DNA from 4 places in the Streptomyces sp. NPDC059917 genome. Region 2 is predicted to be linked to each of the others. Evidence: riboswitches for the same ligand, from Rfam matches in the RefSeq annotation. Region 2 holds a riboswitch; each other region holds the start of a gene.

Region 1 (7,476 bases), on a different contig from region 2:
GCCGAGCCCGTCGATCAGGAACACGCAGTTGCGGTCGGCGGGGGTCAGCTCGGCGATCCCCGCGGTGAGCCCGGGCACCCCCTGGCCGGCGGCCAGGGTCGGCAGCAGATCGGCGAGCGAACCGCTGCCGTACTGCGGAACGGGCGCGCCGGAGAGGTCCAGCAGCTCCGGCTCCTGCCAGTTCTGCTGTGCGGAGTACGTCATCAGCGGGCGGCCTGGGTGGTCGTGGCCGCGGTGGCCTCGCTGAGCGCCTGCGCGAAGGCGAGGGTCTGGCGCACGGCCTCGGGGCCGTCACCCGCTTCGCTGACCCGCAGGCTGAGGTCGTCGGCGGTGGAATTGCCGGTGTAGCCGTGGTCGGAGTCGCAGTTGGGGTCGCCGCAGGCGGCGGGCTCCAGGTCGATCCGGGAGACCGCACCCCACCCGATGGTCAGGACGACCTCGCGGGGCAGCGTGCCCGGGGTGTAGGACTCCGGGTTGGCGACGACGCGGCTGAGCACCACGGAGGAGATCCCGGCGACCTTGACCGACTCGGTCGAGGTGGTCGCGTACGGGGACGGGGACCCGGCGTCGGCGGCCTGCTCGTCGGTGTGGCTCACGATGAACCGGTTGCCGGTCAGGACGAGGACGGTGACGTGCCGACGGACCTCGTTGGAGTCGAAGGTGGTCTCCTGGTGGACCAGGTACGACGAGATCGGCTCGCCGCCCACGGCGGCCTCCACCGCCTCGGCCACGAGGGCCGGGTAGTAGCCGCTGCGCTCGATCGCCGCGCGCAGCCCCTGGGTCGTCGTACCGGATTTCGCCATGAGGTCCATCCTAAGGCCCGTACGGGGCACCTCGGCCTGCCCGGGCGGGTCCACTGGCCGACCGGGGCCTAGTAACTGGGAAGGGTGCGCGGCCCGAGGTCCGTGCGGGCGGGGGGACGGGCGATGCGGAGGGTGGCGCTGAGGACGGAGAGGCCCTCGGTGGCGACCACGACCGGTTCCAGGAAGACCCCGACCACCTCGGGGTGGTCGTCGACCAGCCGGGACAGCCTCAGCAGCAGTTCTTCGAGCGCCGCGGTGTCCACGGGGTCGCTGCCGCGCCAGCCGAAGAGGAGCGGGGCGGTCCGGATCGACCGGATCAGCTCGGCGGCGTCCCGGTCGGTCGCGGGGACCAGGCGGTGGGCGGTGTCGCCGAGGAGTTCGGAGGCGACCCCGGCCAGCCCGAAGGAGAGGACGGCGCCCGCGCCGGGGTCGACGACGGCCCGGACGACCGTGTCCACCCCGCGCGGCGCCATGGCCTGGACGACCGGCAGCAGCTCGGCGGGGCTGCCGAGGGCCTCGGTCAGCTCGTCGTAGGACCGGCGCAGCTCGGCCTCGGTGGTCAGGTCCAGCCGTACGCCGCCCAGGTCGGCACGGTGGCGCAGGTGCGGGGCGGTGGTCTTGAGCACCACGGGGTAGCCGAGCGCGCGGGCGGCGGCCGCGGCGGCGTCGGGGGTGGGTGCGGGGAGGGTGGGCCGTACGCGGATCCCGTAGCGGGCGAGCAGCTCCCGGGCCGCGTCGTCGGGCAGGGTCAGCGCGGCGTCGCCCGTGGTCTTGGCGAGGAGGTCGGCCAGCTGGTCGGCGGCGCCGGTCTCGTCGATGTCGTCGAACTCGGGCACGCGGCCGGGGTCGGCGGTGTCCCGGCGCCAGTGCGCGTAGCGGACGGCCTCGGCGAGCGCCCGCACCGCCCGCTCGGCGGCGGGATAAGCCGGCACCCGCCCCCTGCCCGACGAACCGGCTCCCGGGACCACGAATCCAGCCCCGCCGGCGTTTGAGGCGGAGGGCTCAGCCCCGCCCGCGCCGAACCCAGCCCCGCCGGCGTTCGAGGCGAAGGGCTCAGCCCCCGCGGCGCTTGAGCGGACGACGGTCGGGGAAGCCGGCCGCAGGCTCGTGGCCGCGGACAACGCCTCCGCCAACGCCCCCAGCTCCACGTGCACCACGGCCACCGGCTTGCCCGGAACCTCCCGCACCGCCTCCCGGATCGCCACCGCGAGCCCGTCCGTCAGGTCCTGGCGCCCGACGGCCGGGATCGCGGTGACGATCACCGCGTCGTTCGCGTCGGCGGCCAAGGCCGTCACCAGCGCCACCCGGAAGTCCTCCGGGGTCGCCTCCGTCGTGAGGTCCAGCTGGGGCCACGGCCGCAGCCCCTCGGTCAGGCAGGCGTCGTACGTCAGGACGCCCAACGATTCGGAGTTCCCGAGGATCGCCACCCGCGGCCCGCCCGGCAGCGGCTGCGACCCGAGCAGCAGGCCCACGTCCACCAGCTCGGTCACCGTGTCCACCCGGATCACCCCGGCCTGGCGCAGCAGCGCCGAGACGGTGGCGTCGGGCAGCCGGGTGCCGGGGACCGCGTGGCCCGCCGGGGTGACCCCGCTGTGGCGGCCGCCCCTGGCCACGACCACCGGCTTCACGGCCGCCGTGCGCCGGGCGATGCGGGTGAACTTGCGCGGGTTGCCGAGGGTCTCGAGGTACATCAGGGCGACGTCGGTGGCCGGGTCGTCGTACCAGTACTGGAGGATGTCGTTGCCCGAGACGTCCGCCCGGTTGCCCGCCGAGACGAAGGAGGACAGGCTCTCGCCGCGCCGCAGCAGCCCGGCGAGGAGGGCGATGCCGATGGCTCCGGACTGGGTGAACAGGCCGATCCGGCCGACCTCGGGGGTCGGCGCGGGGGCCAGCGAGGCGTTGAGCCGGACGTCCGGCGCGGTGTTGATCACGCCGAAGGCGTTGGGGCCGACGATCCGCATGCCGTAGGTGCGCGCCTGGCGCACCAGTTCGCGCTGGCGCTCCAGCCCCACGGGCCCGCTCTCGCCGTAGCCCGCGGAGAGCACCACCAGTCCCTGCACCCCGTGCTCGCCGCAGTCCGCGACCGCTTCCGGGACCTGCTCGGCGGGGACCGCCAGCACCGCGAGGTCGACGGGCTCGCCGATGGCGCCGAGGGTGCGGTGCGCCCGTACGCCGAGCAGGGTGTCGGAGGTCACCGCCCGGTTGATCGCGTAGAGCGGTCCGTCGAAGCCGCTGTCGCGGAGGTTGCGCAGGGCGGCGGCGCCCACGCCGGTACCGGTGCGGCTGGCGCCGACGACGGCGACGGAGCGGGGGGCGAGGAGGCGCTGCACGGAGCGGGCCTCGGCGCGCTGCTCGCGGGCGCGCTGGACCGCGAGCGACTCCGCGGTCGGTTCGAGGTCGAGGGTGAGGTGGACCGAGCCGTCCTCGAAGGATCGCTTCTGCTCGTAGCCGACCTCTTTGAAGACCTTGATCATCTTGACGTTGGCGGGCAGCACCTCGGCGGCGAAGCGGCGGATCCCGCGTTCGCGCGCGACCGCGCCGATGTGTTCGAGGAGCGCCGAGGCGACGCCGCGGCCCTGGTGGGCGTCCTGGACGAGGAAGGCGACCTCGGCCTCGTCGGCGGGCCCGGAGGCGGGGCGGCCGTCGGAGCCGATCCGGTCGAAGCGGACGGTCGCGATGAACTCGCCGCCGACCGTGGCCGCGAGGCCGACCCGGTCCACGTAGTCGTGGTGGGTGAAGCGGTGCACGTCCTTGGCGGACAGGCGGGGGTGGGGGGCGAAGAACCGGTAGTACTTCGACTCGTCCGAGACCTGCTCGTAGAAGCTGACCAGGCGGTCCGCGTCCTCGGTGGTGATGGGCCGGATCCGGGCGGTGCCGCCGTCGCGCAGCACGACGTCCGCTTCCCAGTGGGCCGGGTACGAGGGGTCCGACGCGGTGGTCATGGGGTCACCCTAGGGCCTGTCCCGGGCGGACGGGGGGCGGGCCGGCGCCGGGGGCGCACCGGGGCTGCGCCGAGGGCGCATCGGCCGGGCCGCGTGCGCGCGGCGCATTAGGCGGGCCGGGGCAAATCAGTGCAAGCTGGGGAGGGTCGAACGGCAGGCTGATTGGGGTCGAAGGTCGGCCGAAGCATTCGGAGTGCCGTGAGAGACTGGTCTAGACAACCGTAAGAACCTGAAGGGCATCACCATGGCAGAGCGCCGCGTCAACGTCGGCTGGGCCGAGGGCCTGCACGCTCGTCCCGCCTCGATCTTCGTCCGGGCGACGACCGCTTCCGGCGTCCCGGTGACGATCTCCAAGGCCGACGGCAACCCGGTCAACGCCGCGTCCATGCTCGCGGTTCTGGGCCTGGGCGCCCAGGGCGGCGAGGAGATCATCCTCGCGTCCGACGCCGAGGGTGCGGACGCCGCGCTCGACCGCCTGGCGAAGCTGGTCGCCGAGGGCCTCGAGGAGCTCCCCGAGACCGTCTGACCCCCGGGTCCGACCCCACGCACCACACACGGCGGAGCCGTGGCCCCCGCATTCCGGGAGCCACGGCTCCGCTGCTTTTCGGCGGGGTGCGCAATTCTCCGTACCGGAAATAGCGGGCCGCATTCGACCGCGGGAATATCCTCCCCCGTCCTTCCTATACGGGAATTGTTAAAGCCGGCTGCTCGCCGTGTTTACGGCAGGTTGCGAAGTCCTCACGCGCAGCCGGTGCGCTCCCGCCGCCCGTCCGGTGTGCGCCGCGGTGAGCGCGCGCGCCCGCTCCGCGTCGCCGCGCGCCACCGCGTCCACGATCGCGCCGTGCTCCGCCCAGGAGTCCACGGGCCGCGCCGGGGCGTCCACGGCGTACATCCAGGTGATCTTGTGCCGCATCTGGGTCAGCAGCGCGATCAGACCGGGGCTGTCGGAGGCCTGGGTGAGCGTCTCGTGGAACCACCCCCCGAGCGCCCGCAGATCCTCCCCCTGGCCCCTCCTGGCCCGTTCCTGGCCCAATCTGACCAGCCCGCGCAGCACCTTGAGGTGCGCCTCGCTGCGCCGCCGGGCGGCCCGGGCCGCCGCGAGGGGCTCCAGCAGCGTGCGGACCTCCAGGAGGTCGGCCGCCTCCTGCGCGGTCGGCTCGGCGACGCAGGCGCCCGCGTGCCGGCGCGTGGTGACGAAGCCCTCGGACTCCAGGGTGCGCAGGGCCTCGCGGACGGGGACGCGGGAGACTCCGTAGCGGCGGGCGAGCAGCTCCTCGGTGAGCCGCGCGCCCGGGCCGAAGACCCCGGAGACGATGTCGTCGCGGATCGCCGTACATACCGCGTGCGCGGGAATTCGCAAGACCGGACCTCCACCGAATGCCGTTTCCGCAGACTCCATTTCGCGACTCTATTGCAACACGCGATATTTTCCGAGGACGGATGGAAATGAGCGGCCGGTGGACGATCCCCGTCACGCGCTCCGCGCACGACACGAAGGCCCCGGCTCGGTGAGCCGGGGCCTTCGGGGAGCTGCTGTGCGGGCGGGGTCAGATCGCGACGCCGCGGGCCCGCAGGTAGGCGATCGGGTTGATGTCCGAGCCGTACGACGGGCCGGTGCGGGCCTCGAAGTGCAGGTGCGCGCCGCTGACGTTGCCGGTGTCGCCCGAGAGGCCGATCTGCTGTCCGGCGGTGACCTGCTCGCCGGCCGAGACGCTGAGGCTGGAGAGGTGCGCGTACTGGGTGTACGTACCGTCGTTGTGCTTGATGACGATGTTGTTGCCGTACGCGCCGCCGTTGCCGGCCTCGACGATGACGCCCGCACCCACGGCGCGGACGACGTTGCCCACGCCCGCGTGGAAGTCGATGCCGGTGTGGCTGCCGGAGGACCACATGCTGCCGCCCGCACCGTACTGGGTGCTGACGTAGGAGCCCTCGATCGGCGTCACGAAGGTGTTGAGGCGCTTGCGCTCCTCTTCGCGGTCCGCGCGCTCCTTGGCCTCGCGCTCGGCCTTGGCCTTCGCCTCGGCCATCCGACGGGCCTCGGCGGCCTTCGTCTTGGCCTCGGCCTCGGCCTGCGCCTTGAGGGCGGCCGTGTCGGCGGCGTTGCGCTGGGCGTCGGCCTGCGCCTCGATGTCGCCGGAGAGGTCGTCGGCGACGACGACGGCCTTCATGCCGGAGTCCTGGGGAACGCTGCTGCTGTGGTTGTCCGCGGCGAAGGCCGGGGCAGCGAGGGTGGCCGCGACGCCGGTGGCGGCGAGGGCGGCTATACCGGCGACGCCTGCGGTCTTCCGGCTCAGACGGCTGGAACCACGGTGCTTGCCGGAGGAGGCACGACTGCTGCCGAACGCCATGAAGAGGTTGATCCTTTCCTTCCCTCTCGCCTACCGGGTTAGCTGACGGGTTCGGAGCAGGAAGGTCTCCTACGGGCCCCCTCTTGCGAGGTGGTCCGATTCACCCCAGGGACTGTGGGTCCCCGGCTCCCCAGGCTCGCGCCTGACGGGGACTCGGCGATCGCTGTCCGGTGCCGCGAGTGCGGCTGTGACAACTGACGGACAGCACGGCCGACGCTAGGCGGATCATCAGGCAATCACCAAACACACGAGCCCCATTGTTACCTACATCACGCGACATAGAAGCAACCTCTCCACCAAACGGACAAAAGGGGTTCCGGTGGACGAGCCACCGAAACCCCTTGCGGAACGCCGTCAGTTCACGTCCCGTTCGCCCTGTAAGGCCCGTTCGGCCTCAGTTGGCGACGACGCTCACGTCGCCGATGCCGAGTGCGCGCACCGGCTCCTCGATCTGCGCGGCGTCACCGACGAGCACCGTGACGAGCCGGTCCACCGGGAAGGCGTTGACGACGGCCGAGGTGGCCTCCACCGTGCCCGTCTCGGCCAGCCGCGCGTACAACTGCGCCTGGTAGTCGTCCGGCAGCTCCTGCTCGACCTGGTCGGCCAGGGTGCCGGCGACGGACGCGGCCGTCTCGAACTTGAGCGGCGCCACGCCCACCAGGTTCTGCACCGCCACGTCGCGCTCGGCGTCGGTCAGTCCGCCCTCCGCGAGGGTGCGCAGCACCTTCCAGAGGTCGTCCAGCGCCGGACCCGTGTTCGGGGTGTCCACCGAACCGCTGATGGCGAGCATCGAGGCACCGGTGCCGTCCGCGGTGGACCGCAGCACCTGACCGAAGGCGCGCACGCCGTAGGTGTAGCCCTTCTCCTCGCGCAGGACCTTGTCCAGACGGGAGGTCAGGGTGCCGCCCAGGCAGTACGTGCCGAGCACCTGGGCCGCCCAGACCCGGTCGTGCCGGTCCGCGCCGATCCGCCCGATCAGCAGCTGCGTCTGGACCGCGCCCGGCCGGTCCACGATGACCACGCGGCCCGTGTCGTCCGCGGTGATCGCCGGCACCGGGAGCGGTTCGGCCGTGCCGCCCGTCCAGGTGCCCAGGGTGTCGGCCAGGACGGCGTCCAGGTCGATGCCGGTCAGGTCGCCGACCACCACCGCGGTGGCCGTCGCCGGGCGCACGTGGGCCTCGTAGAAGCCGCGCACGGCCGCGGAGTCGATCCGGGCCACCGTCTCCTCGGTGCCCTGGCGCGGGCGGGACATCCGCAGCGTGGCCGGGAACAGCTCCTGGGAGAGCTGCTTGGCGGCGCGGCGCTGCGGGTTGGCCAGCTCGTGCGGGATCTCGTCGAGCCGGTTGCGCACCAGGCGGTCGACCTCGCTGTCCGCGAAGG
Region 2 (7,476 bases):
AGGCGGAGCCGCCGGCCTCGGCGAGCGCGGCGAGCAGGCTGGCGCCGACGGCGTCGTAGTGCTCGGGGCCCGCGAGGAACTTGCGGTGGTCGCGGCCGAGGTCGCGGAGATAGGGGACGAGGTCCTCGTCGTCGATGTGCGAGATGACGTGGGTGAGCGCGGCGAAGAGCCGGTCGCGCTGGCGCTCCATGTCCCGGGGCTCGGTCGGGAAGAGCGCGCGGATGTCGGGGTTGTGCCAGAACAGGTGGGTGTAGAAGTACTTGACCGCGTGTTCGGCCCGTCGTTCCACCACGGCGAAGCTGCTCTTCAAGATCTTCACATCCACAAGAGCGACAGTAGGAGTGGCCGCGAAGGCGGGGTCAAGGGAAGGGTGATCTACGGCCAGCCGCGGAAAACCAGTCATATGGGATGACCGGCGAGGGGCGGGGTACGGTCGCCTGGTGCACCAGCAGACCCCCGCGCAGCCCCCGCGGACCCCCGCCGAGCCGTCCGCCGAGCCCTCCGCCGCAGCCCCCGAGGGCGGTTGCCCCGTCGGCGGCCCCGAACTCTTCACCTGGGAGTTCGCGACCGACCCCTACCCGGCCTACGCCTGGCTGCGCGAGCACGCGCCCGTGCACCGCACCACGCTCCCCAGCGGGGTCGAGGCCTGGTTGGTCACCCGGTACGCGGACGCCCGCCAGGCCCTCGCCGACCAGCGGCTGAGCAAGAACCCGGTGCACCACGCCGAGCCCGGCAAGACGGGCATCCCGGGAGAGCGCAGCGCGGGCCTGATGACCCACCTGCTGAACATCGACCCGCCGGACCACACCCGGCTGCGCCGCCTGGTGTCGAAGGCGTTCACCCCGCGCAGGGTCGCCGAGTTCGCCCCCAGGGTGCAGGAGTTGACCGACCACCTGATCGACGCCTTCGCGCGGAAGGGGGAGGCCGACCTCATCCACGAGTTCGCCTTCCCGCTCCCCATCTACGCCATCTGCGAGCTGCTCGGCGTACCGCGCGAGGACCAGGACGACTTCCGCGACTGGGCCGGGATGATGATCCGGCACGGCGGCGGGCCGCGCGGCGGGGTCGCCCGTTCCGTGAAGAAGATCCGCGCCTACCTCGGGGAGCTGATCCACCGCAAGCGGGACGATCTGGGCGACGACCTCATCTCGGACCTGATCCGGGCGAGCGACCACGGGGACCACCTGACCGAGGCCGAGGCCACCGCCATGTGCTTCGTGCTGCTCTTCGCGGGGTTCGAGACCACCATCAACCTGATCGGCAACGGCACCTACGCGCTGTTCCGCAACCCCGATCAGCGCGCGCTCCTCCAGGAATCCCTCGCCGCCGGGGACCGCGCCCTGCTGGAGACCGGGATCGAGGAGCTGCTGCGCTACGACGGTCCCGTGGAGCTGGCGACGTGGCGCTACGCGACCCGGCCGCTGACCCTGGGCGGCCAGGACATCCCGGCGGGGGATCCGGTGCTCGTCGTGCTCGCGGCGGCCGACCGCGACCCCGCGCGGTTCGACGATCCGGACGCCCTGGACCTCTCGCGGAGCGACAACCAGCACCTCGGATACGGACACGGCATCCATTACTGCATCGGCGCTCCGCTGGCCCGGTTGGAGGGTCAGACGGCCCTCGCGACTTTGCTGACGCGTCTGCCGGATCTGGAACTGGCCGTTCCCCCCGAGGAGCTGCGCTGGCGCGGCGGACTGATCATGCGTGGCCTGCGCACGCTTCCCGTCAGGTTCACAACCCCAAACGTTCCGGAAGCGGAATGACCCGTCCCGGGCGCCACAACTGACCCACAGTCAACTCTGTGACCTTGACGTGATCTGCGCATCATCGACTTGTGACAAGCGTTCGAACCGGGCTAGGTTCGCGTCGCCCCCCGCCGCCACGCGAAAGGTCCACCCTCATGCGTTCCGGGAACGGCCGCCACAGACGCCCCCGTCAGGTCCCCGCACTCGTCGTCACCGCCGGAGTCGCAGGCTCCGCACTCGCCCTACCGCTGTTCGCCGCCTCCGGCGCGAGCGCGGCCGAGACCACCACGTGGGACTCGGTGGCCGAGTGCGAGAGCGGCGGCACCTGGAGCGCCGACTTCGGCAGCGGGTCCTACGGCGGACTCCAGCTGACCCTGGACCAGTGGAAGAACGCGGGCGGGTTGGAGTTCGCGGCGCGCCCCGACCTGGCCAGCCGCTCGCAGCAGATCACCATCGCCGAGCGGGTGCTCGCCGCGCAGGGACCGACGGCCTGGCCGCTGTGCGGGGAGTCCTCCGGTCTCACCCGGGGCGGCCCGGCGGCCACGGTCGACCCGGGTGTTCCCGGACGTTCCGGTTCCGTCGCGCCGAGCCCGGTGCGACCCGAGGGATCCGCGTCCCCCGCGCCCGGCTCGCTCGCCGGCGCACCGGCCCCGGCGGCCACGCCGACCTCCACCGGGCACATCCCCGGAGCCACCGGCGCGCCCGCGCCCGGTGACTTCGCGGCGATGCCGCAGTCCCCGCTGACCTCCGTACTGCCCGTCATGCCGGACCCGGCTCCGGTTTCCGGCGGCCCCGGCGCCCCGACGGGGTCCACCGGCACGCCCGCTCCGACCGCGCCCGGCGGCGGGGCGGTCCCCACCGGTCCGACGACGTCCCCGTCCAACACCGCGCTCCCCACGGCCCCGACGCCCTCCACGACGCCGACGACCCCGTCCGGATCGGCCGCCGTTCCGCAGGGCGAAACGGCCGGAGCCGGTGGAAAGCACCGCGGAACGCCCGCCGCGGAGGCGCCGGTCGGCTCTGACGCCGCGTCCGAACCGACGTACACGGTGAAGGCCGGCGACAATCTGACGGACATTGCGAAGGCCGAAGGGGTCGAGGGTGGCTGGAATGCCCTTTACAAGGCCAATCAGCAGGTCATCGGGCATGACGCCGACCTGATCACCCCGGGGCAGAATCTCGATCTAAGCCATAAATAGGGGCACTTCGGGCGCGAAGATCGCCAGGTATGTCCCTTTCGTGCAAATGAGACATGCATCTCTTCCGTCCAACTGGCGTGTCCTGCTCGGTGACTGCCCCAAACCCCGCTCCCACCTGGGCAAACACCCCTCCCGGGAGCGCAAGTAGGGCCCGTTTCTCCCCGATGTCCCTCGTTGAACATCGGGGAGAGACCTGTCTACCTTCTGAATCGCTCGCCACCGCGGGCTCCTTCGACCGCATCGCCGAATCCTGCCGGCGGACGGAGGGAACACGTCGCGCAAGCGCCGAAGGCAGGAGCGGGGGAACCAAGGTAAGTGCCGGAACCGGCCATTGAGAGATGGTCACGGAACCGGCTTGGGGTTAAGCCGCGCACCTCGGTGCGCGACCGGGCAACTCATCCGCCCGAACCCGACAGCTCACTTCGCAGGCGTCGGTGAGGAGAAAACCATGCTGCTTTCCGGCAAGGGCAAGCACCGTCGCGCCTCCAAGGCCACCCGTGTCGTCACCCTCGTCGGTGTCGCCGGTGTCGCCGTGGCGGCTCCGCTGATGACCGCCGGCGCCGCGAGCGCCGCGACCGCCTCCCAGTGGGACGCCGTCGCCGCGTGCGAGTCCGGCGGCAACTGGTCCATCAACACCGGCAACGGCTACTACGGCGGCGTGCAGTTCTCGTCCTCCACGTGGGCCGCGTACGGCGGCAAGGCGTACGCCCCGCAGGCGAACCAGGCCACCAAGGCGCAGCAGATAGCCATCGCCGAGAAGGTCCTCAAGGGCCAGGGCAAGGGCGCGTGGCCGTCCTGTGGCGTGGGCCTGTCGAACTCCGCCTACAACGGCGGCTCGGCCGAGACCCCCAAGCAGAACAAGCCGGAGAAGAAGGTCGAGAAGAAGACCGAGTCGAAGAGCGAGTCGAAGCAGGAGACCAAGCGCCCCGAGGCCCCGGTCACCCGCTCCGAGCGCGCCGAGACCCCGGCCCCGACCAAGAGCGCCCCGTCGACCGCCCCCAAGACGGGCACCGGCTCCTACGAGATCAAGTCCGGTGACACCCTCGGCACCATCGCCCAGGCGAACGGCGTCAAGGGCGGCTGGCAGAAGCTGCACGAGCTGAACAAGGACACCGTGCCGGACGCCGACCTGATCTTCCCGGGTCAGAAGCTGAAGCTCAGCTGAATCCTGCGGTAACACCGGCTGTGACGCTGCGCGGCCCTGCCGTGCGGACTTCGCGGTACGCATAATTCGCCATCGCCCGGCGCGTCTCCCCCCACGCGCCGGGCGGTGGCGTTCGTGCAGGCGGGGGCGATCCTTCGGCCGTCCGCCGGCCCTTCCGTATGTCCTGTAAGAGGGGTATTCAGACCCTTTTTCGTCCCACGGAGCGGTTGCTCGGCTGGCCGAGTGCCCGGAGCCGGTTAGGCTCTAGGCGGCAAGGCCATCCCACGGCCTGACACGCCACCGCACACCCAGCGTCACATCCCAGAAGGAGATGCTCGTGCCGTCCATCGACGTCGTCGTAGCCCGGGAAATCCTGGACTCCCGAGGCAATCCCACGGTCGAGGTCGAGGTTGGCCTCGACGACGGCAGCACCGGCCGTGCTGCAGTTCCGTCCGGCGCCTCCACCGGTGCATTCGAGGCCATCGAGCTTCGTGACGGTGACCCCAACCGCTACCTCGGCAAGGGCGTCGAGAAGGCCGTCCTCGCCGTGATCGAGCAGATCGGCCCGGAGCTCGTCGGCTACGACGCCACCGAGCAGCGCCTGATCGACCAGGCCATGTTCGACCTGGACGGCACCGACAACAAGGGCTCCCTGGGCGCCAACGCGATCCTCGGCGTCTCCCTGGCCGTGGCCCACGCCGCGTCCGAGGCCTCGGACCTCCCGCTCTTCCGCTACCTCGGCGGCCCGAACGCGCACCTGCTGCCCGTTCCGATGATGAACATCCTCAACGGTGGGTCGCACGCCGACTCCAACGTCGACATCCAGGAGTTCATGATCGCGCCGATCGGCGCCGAGTCCTTCTCCGAGGCCCTGCGCTGGGGCGCCGAGGTCTACCACACCCTCAAGAAGGTCCTGCACACCAAGGGCCTCTCCACGGGTCTGGGCGACGAGGGCGGCTTCGCCCCGAACCTGGAGTCCAACCGCGCCGCGCTCGACCTCATCGTCGAGGCCATCAAGCAGGCCGGCTACGTCCCGGGCAAGGACATCGCGCTGGCGCTCGACGTCGCCGCGTCCGAGTTCTACAAGGACGGCAAGTACGAGTTCGAGGGCCAGTCCCGCTCGGCCGCCGAGATGACCGAGTACTACGAGGAGCTCGTCTCCGCGTACCCGATGGTCTCCATCGAGGACCCGCTGTACGAGGACGACTGGGCCGGCTGGAAGGTCCTCACGGACAAGCTGGGCGCCAAGGTCCAGATCGTCGGCGACGACCTCTTCGTCACCAACCCGGAGCGCCTCGCCCGCGGTATCGAAGAGGGCTCGGCCAACGCCCTGCTCGTGAAGGTGAACCAGATCGGTTCGCTGACCGAGACCCTGGACGCCGTCGAGATGGCCCAGCGCAACGGCTTCAAGTGCATGATGTCGCACCGTTCCGGCGAGACCGAGGACGTCACCATCGCCGACCTCGCGGTCGCCGTGAACTGCGGTCAGATCAAGACCGGCGCCCCGGCCCGCTCGGACCGCGTCGCCAAGTACAACCAGCTGCTGCGCATCGAGGAGATCCTCGACGACGCCGCCGTGTACGCGGGCCGCTCCGCCTTCCCGCGCTTCAAGGGCTGATCCCCTCCGGATCGCCTTCCGGAGGGGCTGCCGGACGGGTCCTCGCGGGGTTCATCCCCGCGGGGCCCGACAGCCTCCGTACGTCCCCGCGCTCGGTCCCGTACCGTGTGCGGGGACGTATTGCTGTGTGCGGGTACAGGGGAGGCGGAGTCAATGGCCGGGAACCGTGATCGGTTCTCCACCTTCTCGACCGCGACCAGGCTCAAGCAGCTGGGCGAGCGGACCGCGGCCCACGTGTACCGCTCGCAGTCGCGGCGCCAGGTCCGGCGCAGCCGACTGACCGGGCGGGCCGCGCTGCTGGTGCTCGTCCTCTGTACCCTGGTCGTCGCCCTCGCCTATCCGATGCGCCAGTACGTCTCCCAGCGCTCGGAGATCTCGGACCAGCAGCAGGCCGCCGACCGGGCGCGCAAGCGGCTGGACGAGCTGCGCGACGAGAAGGCCCGCTGGCAGGACCGCGCGTACGCCGAGCAGCAGGCCCGCAAGCACCTGCACTACGTGCGCCCCGGGGAGATCGGCTTCACCATGGTCGACTCGGAGGCCGCGGAGCACCGCCGCACCGGTACGGCGACGGCCGACCGGCCCTGGTACTCGAACGTCTGGGACGGCATCGACAAGGCCGACCGGCCCGCCGACTGACGTTCACCGACCGACCTCTCGACTGAAAGACGCACCCCAGGCATGCAGACGCCCCCGCCCCAGACCGCACGGACCGAGCCGACGGACGCGGACATCGCCGCGTTCGAGCAGCAGCTCGGCCGCCCGCCGCGCGGACTGCGCGCCATCGCGCACCGCTGTCCCTGCGGGCAGCCCGACGTGGTGGAGACCGCCCCGCGCCTGCCCGACGGCACGCCGTTCCCCACGCTGTACTACTTGACCTGCCCGCGGGCCGCCGGTGCCATCGGCACGCTGGAGGCCAACGGCGTGATGAAGGAGATGCAGGCCCGGCTCGCCACCGACCCGGAGCTGGCCGCCGCCTACCGGGCCGCGCACGAGGACTACATCACCCGGCGCGACGCGATCGAGGTGCTGGAGGGCTTCCCGAGCGCGGGCGGCATGCCCGACCGGGTGAAGTGCCTGCACGTGCTGGTGGGCCACTCGCTGGCCGCGGGCCCGGGCGTGAACCCCTTCGGCGACGAGGCCCTGGCGATGCTGCCCGAGTGGTGGGCGAAGGGCGCCTGCGTCACCCCGTGCGCGGAGAAGGCGGACGCGTGATCCGGGTCGCGGGCATCGACTGCGGTACGAACTCCATCCGGCTGCTGGTCGCCGACTGCGACCCGGAGACCGGCGAGCTGATCGAGCTGGACCGGCGGATGATCGTCGTCCGGCTCGGCCAGGGCGTGGACCGCACCGGGCGGCTGGCGCCGGAGGCGCTGGAGCGCACCTTCGCGGCCTGCCGCGAGTACGCCGCCGTGATCGAGGAGCTGGGCGCCGAACGGATCCGCTTCGTGGCCACCTCGGCCTCGCGCGACGCGGAGAACCGGGACGAGTTCGTCCGGGGCGTCGTGGACATCCTGGGCGTGGAGCCCGAGGTGATCAGCGGTGACCAGGAGGCGGAGTTCTCCTTCACCGGCGCCACCAAGGAGCTGACGGGCCGCGACGACCTCGCGAAGCCGTACCTCGTCGTGGACATCGGCGGCGGCTCGACCGAGTTCGTGGTCGGCGAGGAGCACGTGCGCGCCGCGCGCTCCGTCGACGTGGGCTGCGTCCGGATGACCGAACGCCACCTGGTCGTCGACGGGGTCGTCACCGACCCGCCGACCGGGGCGCAGG
Region 3 (7,476 bases), on a different contig from region 2:
CTCTCCCTGGACGCGCCGGCCGCCGTCCTGGCGCTCTGGGCCGCGGCGGACGCAGCGGGGCTCGCGGCCCTGCGGTCCCTCCCGCTCCCCGCGGCCTCCGCGCTCCCGCCCGCGGCCCCCGAAGTACCGGCCGCACCCCTCGCACCGGTCGGGCCCGCCGCACCGACCCCCGGACCGCCGACCGAGGTCCCGCGGCGGATCGCCCCGGAGGACCGGTGGCGGCTGCTGCTCGGGCGCCACCGGGACCGGCTCTCCGCGGGCGCCCGCCGCTACGCGTACGCCCTGGACGAGCTGTACGGCGCCGGGCGGGGCGAGGGCGCGGGCGACCTCGACGGAGGCGGCTGCGGCGGTGGCCGGGAGGCGTCCTTCCCCACGGTCCGCGAGTGGGCCGAGGAACTGGAAGCCCTGTTCGGGGCCGACGTACGGGAGGAAGTGCTCGCCGAGGCCGCCGGAGCGGGCCGCACCGACGTACTGACCCAGCTCGACCCCGCCTCCGTACGCCCCTCCGTGGAACTGCTCGCCTCGGTGCTCTCCCTCGCCGGAGGACTGCCCGAGCAGCAACTCGCCCGGCTGCGACCCCTGGTCAAGCGACTGGTCGACGAACTGCGCCGGGAGCTGGCCACCCGGCTGCGCCCCGCCCTCTCGGGGCTGTCCACCCCGCGCCCCACCCGCCGCCCCGGCGGAGTGCTCGACCTGCCCCGGACCCTGCGGGCCAACCTCGAGCACACCCGCCGGACGCAGGACGGCCGCCTGGTCGTCGTGCCGCGGCGACCGGTGTTCAGCACCCGGGTGAGCCGCGAGGCCGACTGGCGGCTGATCCTCGTCGTCGACGTCTCCGGCTCCATGGAGGCCTCCGTCGTGTGGTCCGCGCTGACCGCCGCGGTCCTGGCGGGGGTCCCCACCCTCTCGACCCACTTCCTGGCCTTCTCCACGGAAGTGGTCGACCTCACGGGCCGGGTCGAGGACCCCCTGTCCCTGCTGCTCGAAGTACGGGTCGGCGGCGGTACGCACATCGCGGCCGGGCTGGCGCACGCGCGGTCCCTGATCACGGTGCCGAGCCGGACACTGGTCGTCGTGGTCAGCGACTTCGAGGAGGGCCACGCGCTCGGCGGGCTGCTGGGCGAGGTCCGCGCACTGGCCGACTCGGGGGCCCGACTGCTGGGCTGCGCCGCCCTCGACGACACCGGTGCGCCCCGCTACAGCGTCCCGGTCGCGCAGCAACTCGTCGCCGCCGGAATGCCGGTGGCCGCCCTCAGCCCCCTCGCCCTGGCCCGCTGGGTCGGCGACCGCCTCCGTGGAGAGCGCGCGTGATTCCCGTACCCGTACCCGCACCCGCATCCCCGAACGTTCCCGCGGCCGCGCTCCCCCCGGTGGCTCCGGAGCTGTTGGCCGAGGCCGTCGGCGGGCTCTCCGCGCGGCTGCGCAAGAGGCTCGACGCCACCATCGAGGCCTGCGCGGCGGGCGATCCACCGGCCGTCGTGGCGGCCGACGGGGAGGTCACCTACCGCTTCGGCGAGGACGCCCAGGTCACCCTGAGGCCCGGCCCCTCGGGTGCGATCACCGCCCCCGACCAGGCCGTCTGCAGCTGCCTCCTGAGCCCCCGCTGCCTCCACCGCACCGCCGCCCTCGCGGTGTCCCCGCTCGCCGAGCCACCTGCGGCCGACCCTGCGGCCGAGCAGGCATCCGACCCGGAGCCCGCCCGCGGCCGGACGCCCGCCGCTCCCGCCGAGCCGGAAGCGGGGCCCGGGCCCACGACCGACGGCCCGGCGCCGTCCCCGGCCCCGTCCCTGGCCCCGTCCCCGGAGCAGGTGGCCGCCGCCGCGGCCCTGTGGGAGGCGGCCGCCGCCGCGCTGGCGGCGGGAGTGCCCGCGGGCGGCGCCGTCGTCCAGGCCGAGCTGCTGCGGGCCGCACACACCGCGCGCCTGGCGGGCCTGCCGCACGCCGAGGCGGCCGCCCTCCGGGTGGTCCGCGGGCTGCGCGCCGCCCGCGACCGCAGCGCCGCCCAGCGGCTGACCGAGCTGACGGGGGCCTTCCGCGAGCTGTTGCACTCCGCCGCGCTCCCGTCCCCCGGCGGCTCCCGGCGCACCTACCGGTCCGGCGGCAGCCTGCGCGTGTACGGCCTGTGCCGGGAGCCGGTGCTCTCGGCCACCGGACACGCGGGAGTGGTCACGCACCTCGTCGACGCCGAGGGCGACGGGTTCACCCTCGCCGACGTCCGCCCCGGTGGGATCGGCCGGGCCCGGGGCGCCGCGAGCGCCTCCGTGGCCCTCGGCGGCGCCGTCCTCGATCACGCCGGTCTGGCGCGGGGCGCACTGCACGTGGTCGGGGCGACCGTGTCCGCCGACGGCCGCCTCGGGTCGGGCCGGGGCGTACGCGCGACGCCGCTGCGCGGGATCGACTGGAGCGAGGGACCGGCCGCCGCGCTCTTCGCCCGCCCGGCGGCCGAGGCCGTGGCGCGGGCCCTGGCCGACCCGGCCGCCGACCCGGGCCTGCTCGGATGCGACGTACTGGTGGTGGCCGCGGCCGGAGACCGGCTGCTGGTCCGCGAGTTGGCCCGCGACGGCGCGGTACGTCCCGGCGCACCGCTGATCGCCCTGGTCCCCGCCCACCCGCATCCGGACCTGGCGCACACCGCGAACCTGCGCCGCCTGGCCGAGCGCCCCGGGCTGGCGCTGCGCGTGCTCGGCCGCCCCGACCCGGACCGGAGCGCGACCCTGCGACCGCTGGCCGTCGGTCCGGTGCCCGGGTCGGCGTACACCCTGCGGCTGCCGCCGCAGTGGCTGGGCCGGGCCGACCTCGGCTACGACCTGCTCCAGGGGTCCCACCTCCCGGCGGCGGCCGACGCGCCCGAACCGGCCGACGTACGGGACCGGGAGCCGGTACCGGACGCGCTGGGCGGGTCACCGCTGTGGCGGGTGCGGCGGCTGTTGGAATCCGGGGTCGCGGGGGGCCGCCGGGCGGTGGCGGAGGCGGCGCGCGGTGAGTTCGCGCCGAACGGCGGCCGGGGGCCGCTGCGCCGGGCCGGTTTCGCGGGGGCCGAGGAGTTGGCCGCCGCGTTGAGCGCCGAGGCCGACCGGCGGCCCCGGGACGTCTTCGGTCGTCTCGTCGATCCCGGCGCCGACCGCTACGCGTGGGCCTGGCTGGCCGCGGCCACCCATCTGCACGCCGCGCAGCGGTCGTTGGTGGCCGCGTCCTGGTCCGCTCAGTAGGCGCCGTTCACGTTGTCGATCGAACCGTAGCGGTCGGCGGCGTAGTTGCAGGCGGCGGTGATGTTCGCGACCGGGTCGTAGGAGTCGGTCGCGGTACCGGGCACGTGGTACGCCCGGAAGGTGGGGTCGATGACCTGGAGGAGGCCCTTCGAGGGGATGCCCGCCGCCGCGTTGGAGTCCCAGTTGTTGATGGCGAGGGGATTACCCGAGGACTCGCGCAGGACGTTGCGGCGAATTCCGTCGTAGGTGCCGGGAATTCCGTGCTGGGCCATGATGTCCAGCGACTGGCGGATCCAGCCGTCGAGGTTGTTGGCGTACAGGGTCGTGGACCGCACGGATCGGTCGGCCCGCGCGGGTGCGGCCCCCGCGTCCCGCCCGGCCGCCAGGGTCGTCGCGGTCGCCGAACCCGCCTTGGCGGGAGCCGCCTTCGCCGCGCCGCCGAGCGTCAGCCGGGTTCCCGGCCGGATCACCGACGGGTCGTCGCCGATCGCCGCGCGGTTGTCCGCGTAGAGCTTCTTCCAGCCGCCGCTGACGGAATGCGATTGGGCGATCGTGGAAAGGGTGTCGCCCGCGACCACGGAATAGGTGGTGGCCGCCGCGGCCCGCACGGTGATCGCGGGAGCGGTGGCGGCGACGGATGCCGCGACCGCGGGGGCCGCGGTCGCGGCGGCGGCCGGCTGTGCGGCTTCGGCGCCGGAGGCGCTGATCAGGGGGAGGGCGAGGGCCATGCCGCCGGTGCCCGCGACGGCGAGCAGGCGGGCGAGGGGGCTGGTCTTGGGACGGCGGTGCTTGCCCGATGCGGACATGGCGAATTCCTCTCCGTCGCCTGCGAGGTGAGCTGTCGGGTTCGGACGGGAGCTGTCCGGCCGCACCATGACGCGGCGCGTCCGCGGTCATGCCCGAAGCATGACGAGGACGTGCGTGTCAGTGGTGCGACTTCACCCCGAGCCGGGCCGGAACGTGCGTCCGGACCAGCGGCCTACCTGGTTCCCCCGCTCCTGCCGTACGTGAGTGGGATGGGTTCCCGGGTAGCGGCAGGATTCGGCGTTCCACCCGGATTGCGGTGACCGTAGAGGAGGGAAGAGGAGTGGAACAAGGGCTTGAATTCCGCGCAGTGATCGGTATATCGGAAGCGGCCGGGAAATTGATCCGGGCCGGGCGGGGCGGGAAATCCCGCAATTCATTGCGGCGCCCGGAATCCGGCCTTCCGCTACCCCCGCGGCGGGGGCCGCGGCGGCCGCTCCCGCGTGACTGACGTCACCGGCGAGCGGCCCGTACGGCATTCAGGTGCAAATCGCCCATTCATGCTTCTTGGGGATTTCTTGCGAGGGTGCGCGCCCGCCCGCGCGGCGCGGTCCCCCCGCCCCTCCGGCTTCGCCCGCCCCTCCGGCTCCGTCCCCGCCCCTCCGGCTCCGTCAGCCCTCCAGCCCTTCCAGCTCCTCCAGCCTGCGCAGCGTCTCCCGCACCGAGGCGGCTCCGGCGGGCAGCAGCGGCAGCCGCACGTCAGGGGTCGGAATGCGTCCCTGCGCGTGCAGCACCCCCTTGAGGACCACCGGATTCGGCTCGGCGAACACGGCCACCGACAGCCGGGCCAGCGCGTGCCCCAGTGCCCGCGCGCCGGACACGTCCGCGGAGCGCCAGGCCCGCACGAGCGCGGCGAACCGCTCCGTGGCCAGATGTGCCGAGGCCAGGATCGCGCCGCCCGCCCCGAGGGCGAGCAGGGGCGAGGCGAAGGCGTCGTCGCCCGCCAGGACCGTGAACCCGTCCGGCAGGTCGCCCAGCAGCTCCACCGCGTCCTGGTCGATGCCGCCCGCCGCGTACTTGACCCCCGCGACCCCGGGCAGCGCCCCGAGGGCCCGCAGCGCCCCGGCGTCCAGCGGCTGACCGGTCCGGTAGGGGATGTGGTAGACGATCAGCGGTACGGGCGCGACCTCCGCGAGCCGCTCGAAGTGCGCCAGCACCCCCGCCGCCGAGGGCCGCACGAAGGACGGCACGGGCACCACCGCGGCCCCCACCTCGGGCCACCGCCGCAGCCCCGCCAGCGCGACCTCGCTCGCCCGCGTGCTGCTGCCCCCCGCGCCCACGCTCAGGAACGCCCCGCGCTCGCGGCAGACCCGTGCGCACACCTCGGTCACCGCGTCCCGCTCCGCCGCGTCGAGGGAGGCGGCCTCGCCGGTCGTTCCGAGGGGGGAGAGGCCGGTGGCGCCCGCCGAGAGCACCTCGTGGGCGAGCGACTCCAGGGCGTCCAGGGCGACCGCGCCCGACGCGTCGAAGGGGGTGACGAGCGGGACGTGCAGTCCCGCCAGTGCGTGGAGCCCGGGGAGCGGGGAGGAAGGGGGGAGGGCGGGGAGCGTCGAGGTGTCGCTCCGGGCCGTGTCCTGTGTGGTGTTCTGCGCCATGGACCGAGGGTGGCCCGCCACCGAGCCCCGGGTCCAGTTCGCATTTCCGTCCTGACCCGTAAGCTGAGCCGATGCTCGATGTACGCCGTCTGCGCCTGCTGCGCGAACTCGCCCGCCGCGGCACCATCGCCGCCGTCGCCGAGGCCCTGGCCTTCAGTCCGTCCGCCGTCTCCCAACAGCTCTCCGTCCTCGAGCGCGAAGCGGGCCTGCCGCTCCTGGAGCGCACCGGCCGCCGCGTCCGGCTCACCCCCGCCGGGCAGCACCTGGTCGGGCACGCGGAAGCGGTGCTGGAGCGCCTGGAACGGGCCGAGGCGGACCTCGCCGAGGCCCGCGACGGGCTCGCGGGAGCGCTGCGCGTCGGCGCCTTCCCGACCGCGACCCGGGCCATCGTCCCCGCCGCGCTGGTCGCCCTCGCCCGGCGCCATCCGGCCCTGGAGGCGATGGTGTCCGAAACCGACCCCGCCGCCGTCGCGCACGCCCTGCGGGCCGGTGACCTGGACGTGGCGCTGGTCCACGAGTACGACTTCGTGCCCGCGCCCGTGGAACCGGGTCTGGAGACCGAGCCGCTGTGCCGGGAGGCGATGTACCTCGCGGAGCCGACCCCGCCGCCCGGCTCCGCGGCCCCCGACCTCGCCCTCGGCCAGGGCCTCGCGCTGCGCGCCCACCGCGACGCGCCCTGGATCACCGCGACCCCGGGAACCCTCTGCCACGCCATGACCGTGCGCGCCTGCCAGGCCGCCGGGTTCACCCCCCGGGAGCGCCACCGCGTGGACGAGTTCGCGACCGTGCTCGCCCTGGTCGCGGCGGGCCAGGGGGTGGCCGTCGTACCGCAGCTCGGCGTGGCCGGTCCCGCCGCGCCGGGCGGGGCGCCGAGCGTGCCCGGGGTCCGCCTCACCCGGCTGCCGATGGAGCGGCGCACGAAGATCGCCTTCCGCAGCGGGGCCGCGGCCCACCCCGCCGTGGCCGCCTTCGCCGCCGCCCTGCGCGAGGCCGTACCGCCGGAACTCGCGCCGCCGCCACCGCCGCCGTCACGGCCGGAAACGTGACACAACTCCCGCACCGGTCCATCCGCGCACGCCCCGCCGTGTACGTTCGCGGTACGGCACGCATCACACGAGAACGGGGTACGACGTGACGCATCGCGTACGAGGGGTCATCGCACGGAGCAAGGGCGCACCGGTGGAGACGACGACGATCCTCGTGCCCGACCCGGGACCCGGCGAGGTACTCGTCCAGGTCCAGGCCTGCGGGGTCTGCCACACCGACCTGCACTACCGCGAGGGCGGCATCAACGACGAGTTCCCCTTCCTCCTCGGCCACGAGGCGGCGGGTGTGGTCGAGTCCGTCGGCCCCGACGTCACCGGCGTCGCGCCCGGCGACTTCGTCATCCTCAACTGGCGCGCCGTGTGCGGGCGTTGTCGCGCCTGCAAGCGCGGACGTCCGTGGTACTGCTTCGACACGCACAACGCGACCCAGTCCATGACCCTGGAGGACGGCACCCCGCTCTCCCCGGCCCTGGGCATCGGCGCCTTCGCCGAGAAGACCCTGGTCGCCGCCGGACAGTGCACCAAGGTCGACCCGGCCGCCTCGGCCGCCGCCGCCGGACTGCTGGGCTGCGGGGTGATGGCGGGCCTGGGCGCGGCCCTCAACACCGGCAACGTCGGCCGCGGCGACTCGGTGGCCGTCATCGGCTGCGGGGGAGTGGGCAACGCGGCCGTCGCCGGAGCCCGACTCGCCGGTGCGGGCCGGATCATCGCCGTGGACCTGGACGACCGCAAGCTCGAACAGGCCAAGGGGCTGGGCGCCACCCACACCGTCAACGGTCGCACCGAGGACGTGGTCGAGGCCGTCAAGGCCCTGACCGGCGG
Region 4 (7,476 bases), on a different contig from region 2:
CTCGACGAGTTCGGCCAGCAGGTGCACCACGTCGGCGACGGCGTGCCCGCGCACCGTGCCGCCCCCCGGCGGCACCACCTTCACCCGGGTGTACTGCTCGACCTCCGCCACCGCGGACCGCAGCACCTCGCTGAGGTCGATCGGGCGGGTCCACTGCCGTCGGGAAGCGGCGCCGCCGAGCACCGCGAGGTTCTCCGCGTGGCGCCGGATCCTGGTGGCGAGGTGGTCGACGTGGAACAGCTCCCTGAGCAGGTCCGGATCCTCGACCGTGTCCTCGAGGTCGTCGAGCAGCGAGATCTCGCGGTGCACCAGCGACTGGAGGCGGCGCGCGAGGTTCACGAAGACCTCGACCTTCTGGTCGCTGTCGGAGGGCGCCGCGGGTCCGGCCAGCCGCACCAGCGTGGCGTGCGCCTGTTCCCGGGCGCCGCGCAACTCCTGGGACAGCAACCAGAATTCGTCCACGTGTTCGTGACCGGGGCCGCTTCCCGCGACCGCCGGACCCCCGGCGCCGCCGCGCGGCGGGCGGGGCGGGGTCTCCCCGCGCTCCAGCCGGTCCGCGACCGTCCCGAGCTCCTGGCGGCCGCGCACGCTGGACCGGCGCAGCGCTTCGCAACGGTCCCGTACGGCCTTCCCCGCGCGCTGGGCGCCGAGCAGGGCGGCGGCGAGCGCGCCGACGACCAGGAGGGCGCACCCGGTGAGCACCGGCCAGAGCCGGGCGTCGCGCGCTCCCGCGCCACCGCCGAGCTGGAGGGTGAAGATCACCGCCGCGGCGCCGCTGAGACCGGCGGCGAGGGTGGGGAGTACGGCGGCCCTGATCAGCTGGGGCCGTATCTGCCGGGCCGGACCGGTGACGGCGTGTCTCGACGGGGAGTGGCGGGGGCGGGCGGCGCGGAGTCCGGACATCGGCGTCCTCGGTACGGTACGGGGGCCCGGGCCCCCGCGGTACCGGGACCCGGTGTTGATCACCGGGTACCCACGCTAGACCGCGCCCTCCTGCCGCAGGCGGCCAGTTGGGGAACTTCACCGGGGTGCGTCCCGCTCCGGAAGGAGCGCTCGCACGACAGCCCGAATACCCCTTCGGGCGCCGCCCCAGCGCCCCCCGCCACCGCGCGAGCCCCCCGCCCCACCGACCTTCGACGCCCGCGGACCGGTCCGGCCCGACCCGCGGGTCGGGTACCCGTCAGGTCCCCACGGCCTCCGGCTCCTCGTTCGCCTTCGGGCCCTCGTTCGCCTTCGGGCCTTCGCTCACCTTCGGGCCCGCGGCGGGCGGCGCCGTGCGGGCGGGGGACGTCGCCGCCGCGGACACCGGCGCGGCCCCGGGGCCGGCGGTCGGAGCCGGGGTCGAGACGAACGGGCGCCACCACGGCTCGGCCGGGGCGTCCGGCGCTCCCGGCTCGAACGGTCTGCCCGGTACCGGCAGCGCGATCGCCGCGCCCGCCCGGCCCGCGGCCGACAGGGTGCCCTCGCCCGGCTCGTCCCACGGGTGCGGGGCCAGGTTGAAGGTGCCCCAGTGGATCGGCAGCATCGTGCCGTGCGGGGCGCCGCCCTGGAGGTCGAGGTGGGCCCTCATGCCCTCCTCCGGGGTCATGTGGATGTCCGGCCAGTACTCCGAGTAGGCGCCGATCTGGATCATCGTCGCGTCGAAGGGGCCGTGCGCGGCGCCGATCTCCTCGAAGCCGGGGAAGTAGCCCGTGTCACCGCTGTGGAAGATCCGGTGCTCGTCGCCGGCGACGACCCAGGACGCCCACAGCGTGTACTGCTGGTTGCGCAGGCCGCGTCCGCAGAAGTGGCGTGCGGGGGTGGCGGTCAGCGACAGCCCGGCGACCTTGGTGGTCTCGTTCCAGTCCAGTTCGCGCAGCCGGTCGGCCGGGACGCCCCAGTGCTCCAGGTGCGCGCCGACGCCGAGCGGGACGGCGAAGACCGTGTCCGTACGGGCCAGGGCCTTGATCGTCGGCAGGTCGAGGTGGTCGTAGTGGTCGTGCGAGATGACCACGACGTCGACCGGCCCGAGCGCGGCCAGCGGGACCGGCACGGGGTGCAGCCGCTTGGGCCCGGCGAAGGGGAAGGGAGAGCAGCGCTCACCCCACACCGGGTCGAACAGCACCCGGCGGCCGTCGATCTCCGCGAGGACGCTGGAGTGCCCCATCCAGGTCAGTCGCAGGCCGCTGACCGGGGGCTTCGCCAGGTCGGCCAGCGTGGTCGGATGCACCGGGACCGGCGCGCCGGGATTGCGCCGGACGCGCTGTTCCTTGTGGAAGTAGATCTTGGCGAACTCCAGCATCGAGCCGGAGGGCCTGGTCCTGGCCCCGACCGGATTCTGGAAGACGCCGTCGGCGAAGTTCGGCGAGCGCAGGATCCGCTCCAGCCGAGCGCCGGACGGATCCGCGCCGAAGGCTTCGGGCCGCATGGCGCGCAGCCGTGGACGCAAGGGACGGGAGCCGGGGCCGGAGCCGGTCAAGGCGCCTCCAGAGAGGAAGTGGGCGGGGCGGGTGGTACGTGCTACCACCATGCCAACGCGCACCGGCCCCGAAGGATTCCGCTTCCCGCCCGTCGGCCTCCTGTCCCCCGCCCGGCCCCGTCACAGCGGCAGGAGGTCCGGCCGCTTCGCCTCCATGTGGTCGCCGGAGGACTCGCCGCGCAGGCGTCGGCCGATCCACGGCACGAGGTACTCCCGCGCCCACTGGATGTTGTCCCGGGTCACCTCGGCCGAGCCGCGCGGCTGCTGCGGGGGCCACGGCTGGTCCGGGTCGGCGGGCACGTCCAGCCCCAGCACCTGGGCGGCGCGCAGCGCGACCCGGGTGTGGCCCTCGGGCGAGAGGTGCAGCCGGTCGTCGTCCCAGGCCCGCCGGTCCTGGACGGACTTCAGCGACCAGAGGTCGAGCACCGGGCACCCGTAGCGGTCGGCGATGGACCGCACGTGCGCCGAGTACGTCGCCACCTTGCCGCGGATGTGCTTGAGCACCGGCACGTCACGGGTGTCGAAGCCGGTGGTGATCATCACCTGGCCGACGGACCCGACGAGGTCGGCCAGGGCCGCCTCGAAGCGCTCCGCCACGTCATCGGGGTCGCTCCCGGGCCGGATGATGTCGTTGCCCCCGGCGCAGAAGGTGACCAGGTCGGGCGCCAGCTCCTTGGCCCGCGGCACCTGCTCCGCCACGATCTGGTCCAGGAGCTTGCCCCGCACGGCGAGGTTGGCGTACCGGAAGTCGTGCTCGTCGCGCTGATCGGCCAGGAGCACCGCGAGCCGGTCGGCCCAGCCGACGAAGATCTCCCCCGGGCCCGGGTCCCCCACGCCCTCGGTGAAGCTGTCGCCGATCGCCGCGTACGAGCCGTAGCCCTGGAATGCCGTCTTCATCGTCTTCGTCTTCGTCTTCGTCGTCTTCGTCGTCGTCTTCGTCGTCATCGCTGTCGTCGCTGCCACGAGAAGACATCCTTCACCCCAGGGCGTGACCTACGCCACCGTAGCCACCCCTTGACGGACCGTGATCTATACCACCCGGTAGGTAAGGAATAAGTGAGGCCTGCGCCAGGTACACATGTCAGGTACATGAAAGAGGGGCCGGGACCCCCCTCGGGTCCCGGCCCCTCCTCGTGCCGAACGGCTGTCGCCGGTCAGACGTTCACGCCCTTCGAGCGCAGGTAGGCCAGCGGGTCGACGTCCGTGCCGTAGCCGGCGCCCGTGCGGATCTCGAAGTGCAGGTGCGGACCGGTGACGTTGCCCGTGGCCCCGGACAGGCCGATGCTCTGGCCCGCGCCGACGCCCTGGCCGACCGACACCGACAGCTGGGACAGGTGGCCGTACTGCGAGTAGCGGCCGTCCGCGTGCCGGATGACGACCTCGTTGCCGTACGCGCCGCCCCAGCCCGCCGAGACCACGGTGCCCGCGCCCACGGCGCGGACGGTGGTGCCGGTGCCCACGGCGAAGTCGACACCGGTGTGGTGGCCGCTGGACCACATGCTGCCGCTCGCCCGGTACTGGGTGGTGATGGAGGCGGAGACCGGGGCGACGAAGCCGGAGGCCGAGGCGGTGCCCGCACCGGAGCCCTTGCCCGTACCGCTACCGGAGGCCCGCGCGGGCTTGCCGCTCGTACCCTCGTCGCTCGTACCCTCGTCGCCCGCGCTCTCGTCCGCCCCCGTGTCCGATCCCGCGTCCGCCGCCGGGGCGGACTCCTCGGCCGCGGTCGCGGCCGGGGCCTGCTCCCGCTGCTCGGCCGGAGCCGGCTCCCCCAGGGTCAGCTTCAACCCCGGGTGGATCAGCGAGGGGTCGGAGCCGACGGCCTCGCGGTTGTCCGCGTACACCTGCTGCCAGCCGCCGCTCAGGTGCCGCTCCGCGGCGATCTTCGAGAGGTAGTCGCCCGGGACCACGGTGTAGACCGAGGAGGTCCGCGGCGCGGCGACCGGCGCCTGGACCGGCGGCGCCTGGGTCGCAACGGCGGTGGCCGCGCCCGCCGTCGGGGCGGTCGAGGCCGCCCCGACGGTCGTGGCGTGCGCGCCAGTGGCACCCATCAGCGGCAGCGCGAGCGCCGCGCTCCCGGTGCCCGCGACGACGAGTCCGCGGGCTATCGGGCTGGACTTCGGGCGGCGGTGCTTTCCCTTTGCGGGCATGGCGAATTCCTCTCCGTCGCCTGCGAGGTGAGCTGTCGGGTTCGGACTGGAGATGTCCGGCCGTACGCGTACGGCTTCACCCCGAGCCGTCCGGAGGAAAAGATCCATTCCGGTGACGGCGGCTTACCTGGTTCCCCCGCTCCTGCCGGGCGTGTGGATCGTCGGGTGCGGTTTCGGATGGTGGCAGGATTAGGCGGTCCATCCGGGTCGACGCGAAAGGTATTCCGTCCGGCCCCCCGGAACAAGCCGCGAATTCCCCGCAGGAAAGGCCCGGGTGAGGGATCGACGGAATTCCGGTCACCCTCCGTCGAATCCGCCGCGGCAACGACCGTCCCCACAAGGGAATTCGACTTTCGTGATCACACACTCACGGTGACCGTATGATCCTGCTCACGGGGGCGATCCGATCTCCCCGTCCCTTATGGCAAGTTGCGCTCAACTAGTGTAATTCGGACATGCCGCGACGATACGGAGGAGTCCCCGTGACCCAGCAGATACCCCAGGCCCCGTCCACGGAGCCGCAGCTGACCGGAGTGCGCAACTTCCGTGACGTGGGCGGACTCCCGACCACGGACGGACGGAGGGTCAGAGCGGGACAGGTCTTCCGAAGCGGACATCTGGCACATGCCACCGAAACCGATACGGAATTCCTCGCCTCGCTCGGGCTCCACACCATCTTCGACTTCCGCAACGCCGCCGACCACGCGCTCGAAGGCCCGGACGTCGAGCTGCCCGGGGTGCGCAACGTCAACCTCCCGCTCTCCGACCCGGCGGACGGCACGGAGTTCTGGCGGATGGTGCGCGACGGCGACCTCGACCAGCTGCGCCAGGTCCTCGGCGAGGGCAAGGCCGCGCTGCGGATGGCCAACTCCTACCGGGAGATCGTCACGAACCGCACCGCGGAGCACCGCCAGGTCGTCCAGGCGCTCGTCCAGGACCAGGTGCCGGTGCTGATGCACTGCGCGGCCGGGAAGGACCGGGCCGGCCTGTCGATCGCCGTCACCCTGCTCGCGCTCGGCGTCGAGCGCGAGGCGATCGTGGCGGACTACCTGGAGTCGAACGCCCCGCACCGGCGCTACAAGGTGCGCCGCAGCAGCGAGTCCGCCGAGGCCCGCTCCCCCGAGGTGATGGAGCTGCTCGCCCCGCTCTTCGACGCGCGCGCCGAGTACCTGATCGCGGCCTTCGACACCCTGGAGGAGATCTGGGGCAGCCTCGACCGCTACCTCGCCGAGGGCCTCGGGCTCACGCCCGAGACCCTCGACCGGCTGCGCGACCAGTACCTCGAGTCACCGGCCTGACCGGCCGGGCCCGGCCGTCAGCGGTTCGCGACGGCCTGCTTGACCAGGGTCCTGCCGAAGTCCCACATCAAGGAGCCCCCGCCGTGGGCGTCGTCCATGACCTCCCGGAAGGCGCCCACGAAGCGGTCCACGTCCGCCTCGTCCACGATCAGCGGCGGGATCAGCTTGATCACCTCCAGGTGGTCGCCGGAGACCTGGGTCAGGATCCGGTGCTTCTGGAGCAGCGGCACGACGACCATCTGCGCGAAGAGCCCCTTGCGGGCCGCCTGGAGCATGGTCCACCGGCTGCGCAGCCCGAGCGAGGACGGGCGGCCGAACTCGATGCCGATCATCAGCCCCCGGCCGCGCACCTCGTGGAGCAGCTCGTACTCGTCCACCATCGCCGCGAGCCGCCCGCGCAGCAGGTCGCCCATGGCGCGGGCGTTCGCCACCACCGACTCGTCCTCCATGACGGAGAGCACCGCGAGCCCGGCCGCCATCGCCTGCGCGTTGGCACCGAAGCTGGCCGAGTGCACGAGCACCCGGTCCATGGACGAGTAGACCTTCTTGAAGATCCAGTCCTTGCCCAGGGTCGCCCCGACCGGCACGTAGCCGCCCGACAGCGCCTTGGCCACGCAGACCAGGTCCGGTTCCACCCCCGGCTCGTGCTGGTAGGCGTAGAACTCCCCGGTCCGGCCGAGGCCGGTCTGCACCTCGTCCGCGATGAGCAGCGCCTTGTGCCGGTGCAGCAGCTCCTGCGCGGCGCGCAGGAAGCCGGGCGGGGCCTGGAGGACCCCCTTGCCCTGGATCGGTTCGACGACGAAGGCGGCCACGTCACCGCGCGCCAGTTCGCGCTCCAGGGCCGCCAGATCCCCGAGCGCGATCTTCGTGTCGGGCAGCAGGGGCGCGAACCCGTCCCGGAAGCCCGCCTCCCCGTTCACCGACAGCGAGCCGGTGGTGAGCCCGTGGAAGGCGTGGTCGCAGTACAGGATCCTGGGCCGGCCCGTGGCGAAGCGGGCGAACTTGAGCGCGGTCTCCACGGCCTCGGTGCCGCTGTTGCCGAAGAAGACCCGGTCCAGGTGGGGGCTGTGGGCCAGCAGCTTCTCCGCCAGCAGCCCGGGCAGCGGCGGGCAGTCGAAGCGGGTGAGATCGGCGAGCTGCGCGTCGAGCACGTCGTGCAGCGCCCGCCGGACGACGGGGTGGTGGCGGCCCAGCCCCATCACGCCGAAGCCCGCCAGCATGTCGAGGTAGTCGTTGCCCTCGGCGTCCCAGAAGTGGGCGCCCTCGGCCCGCTCGTACACCTTGTCGAAGCCGATGGTGTGGAGCATCCGCGGCAGCTGGTGGTTGAGGTGGCGCGCGTGCAGTTCGTAGCGCTCGCCGCCCCGCTCGGCCAGCAGGGAGCCCAGGTCGAACTCCTTGCCCGGGCCCCCCGTGGCCGCCGTCACGGCCGCTTCTCCCGGTTGCCCCCCACCGTCTCCCGGGCCGCCCGCAGCGATTCCTTCAGCGAGCCCATGGTGGCGAGGACGGCGGTCGGTTCGTACCCGCAGTGCGCCATGCAATTCGCGCAGCGCGGGTCCTTTCCGCGGCCGTACTT

What was found. Region 2 has a riboswitch for cyclic di-AMP ahead of ACFWAR_RS08790 (transglycosylase family protein). Riboswitches for the same ligand answer to the same signal wherever they lie in the genome.
Region 1: another riboswitch for cyclic di-AMP. It lies ahead of ACFWAR_RS18265 (M23 family metallopeptidase); the one in region 2 lies ahead of ACFWAR_RS08790 (transglycosylase family protein).
Region 3: another riboswitch for cyclic di-AMP. It lies ahead of ACFWAR_RS36135 (transglycosylase SLT domain-containing protein); the one in region 2 lies ahead of ACFWAR_RS08790 (transglycosylase family protein).
Region 4: another riboswitch for cyclic di-AMP. It lies ahead of ACFWAR_RS01390 (peptidoglycan DD-metalloendopeptidase family protein); the one in region 2 lies ahead of ACFWAR_RS08790 (transglycosylase family protein).

Annotation. Positions count from the first base shown of each region.
Region 1 is NZ_JBHWLC010000028.1:68,461-75,936, reverse strand. It holds gene ACFWAR_RS18290 (alkaline phosphatase family protein) at 1-204, opposite strand, end outside; gene ACFWAR_RS18285 (DUF5998 family protein) at 204-812, opposite strand; gene ACFWAR_RS18280 (GNAT family N-acetyltransferase) at 872-3,745, opposite strand; gene ACFWAR_RS18275 (HPr family phosphocarrier protein) at 3,990-4,271, shown strand; gene ACFWAR_RS18270 (GntR family transcriptional regulator) at 4,440-5,105, opposite strand; gene ACFWAR_RS18265 (M23 family metallopeptidase) at 5,293-6,096, opposite strand; cyclic di-AMP (ydaO/yuaA leader) riboswitch at 6,109-6,265, opposite strand; gene ACFWAR_RS18260 (M16 family metallopeptidase) at 6,491-7,476, opposite strand, start outside.
Region 2 is NZ_JBHWLC010000010.1:75,554-83,029, forward strand. It holds gene ACFWAR_RS08775 (globin domain-containing protein) at 1-319, opposite strand, end outside; gene ACFWAR_RS08780 (cytochrome P450) at 441-1,763, shown strand; gene ACFWAR_RS08785 (transglycosylase family protein) at 1,901-2,944, shown strand; cyclic di-AMP (ydaO/yuaA leader) riboswitch at 3,218-3,390, shown strand; gene ACFWAR_RS08790 (transglycosylase family protein) at 3,393-4,109, shown strand; gene eno (phosphopyruvate hydratase) at 4,420-5,706, shown strand; gene ACFWAR_RS08800 (septum formation initiator family protein) at 5,860-6,342, shown strand; gene ACFWAR_RS08805 (DUF501 domain-containing protein) at 6,385-6,918, shown strand; gene ACFWAR_RS08810 (exopolyphosphatase) at 6,915-7,476, shown strand, end outside.
Region 3 is NZ_JBHWLC010000110.1:446-7,921, reverse strand. It holds gene ACFWAR_RS36145 (DUF5682 family protein) at 1-1,311, shown strand, start outside; gene ACFWAR_RS36140 (hypothetical protein) at 1,308-3,209, shown strand; gene ACFWAR_RS36135 (transglycosylase SLT domain-containing protein) at 3,203-4,015, opposite strand; cyclic di-AMP (ydaO/yuaA leader) riboswitch at 4,020-4,266, opposite strand; gene ACFWAR_RS36130 (dihydrodipicolinate synthase family protein) at 4,625-5,608, opposite strand; gene ACFWAR_RS36125 (LysR substrate-binding domain-containing protein) at 5,680-6,654, shown strand; gene ACFWAR_RS36120 (S-(hydroxymethyl)mycothiol dehydrogenase) at 6,740-7,476, shown strand, end outside.
Region 4 is NZ_JBHWLC010000002.1:34,137-41,612, forward strand. It holds gene ACFWAR_RS01375 (sensor histidine kinase) at 1-903, opposite strand, end outside; gene ACFWAR_RS01380 (MBL fold metallo-hydrolase) at 1,181-2,407, opposite strand; gene ACFWAR_RS01385 (SGNH/GDSL hydrolase family protein) at 2,579-3,355, opposite strand; gene ACFWAR_RS01390 (peptidoglycan DD-metalloendopeptidase family protein) at 3,613-4,605, opposite strand; cyclic di-AMP (ydaO/yuaA leader) riboswitch at 4,610-4,779, opposite strand; gene ACFWAR_RS01395 (tyrosine-protein phosphatase) at 5,088-5,903, shown strand; gene ACFWAR_RS01400 (aspartate aminotransferase family protein) at 5,921-7,327, opposite strand; gene hpnH (adenosyl-hopene transferase HpnH) at 7,324-7,476, opposite strand, start outside.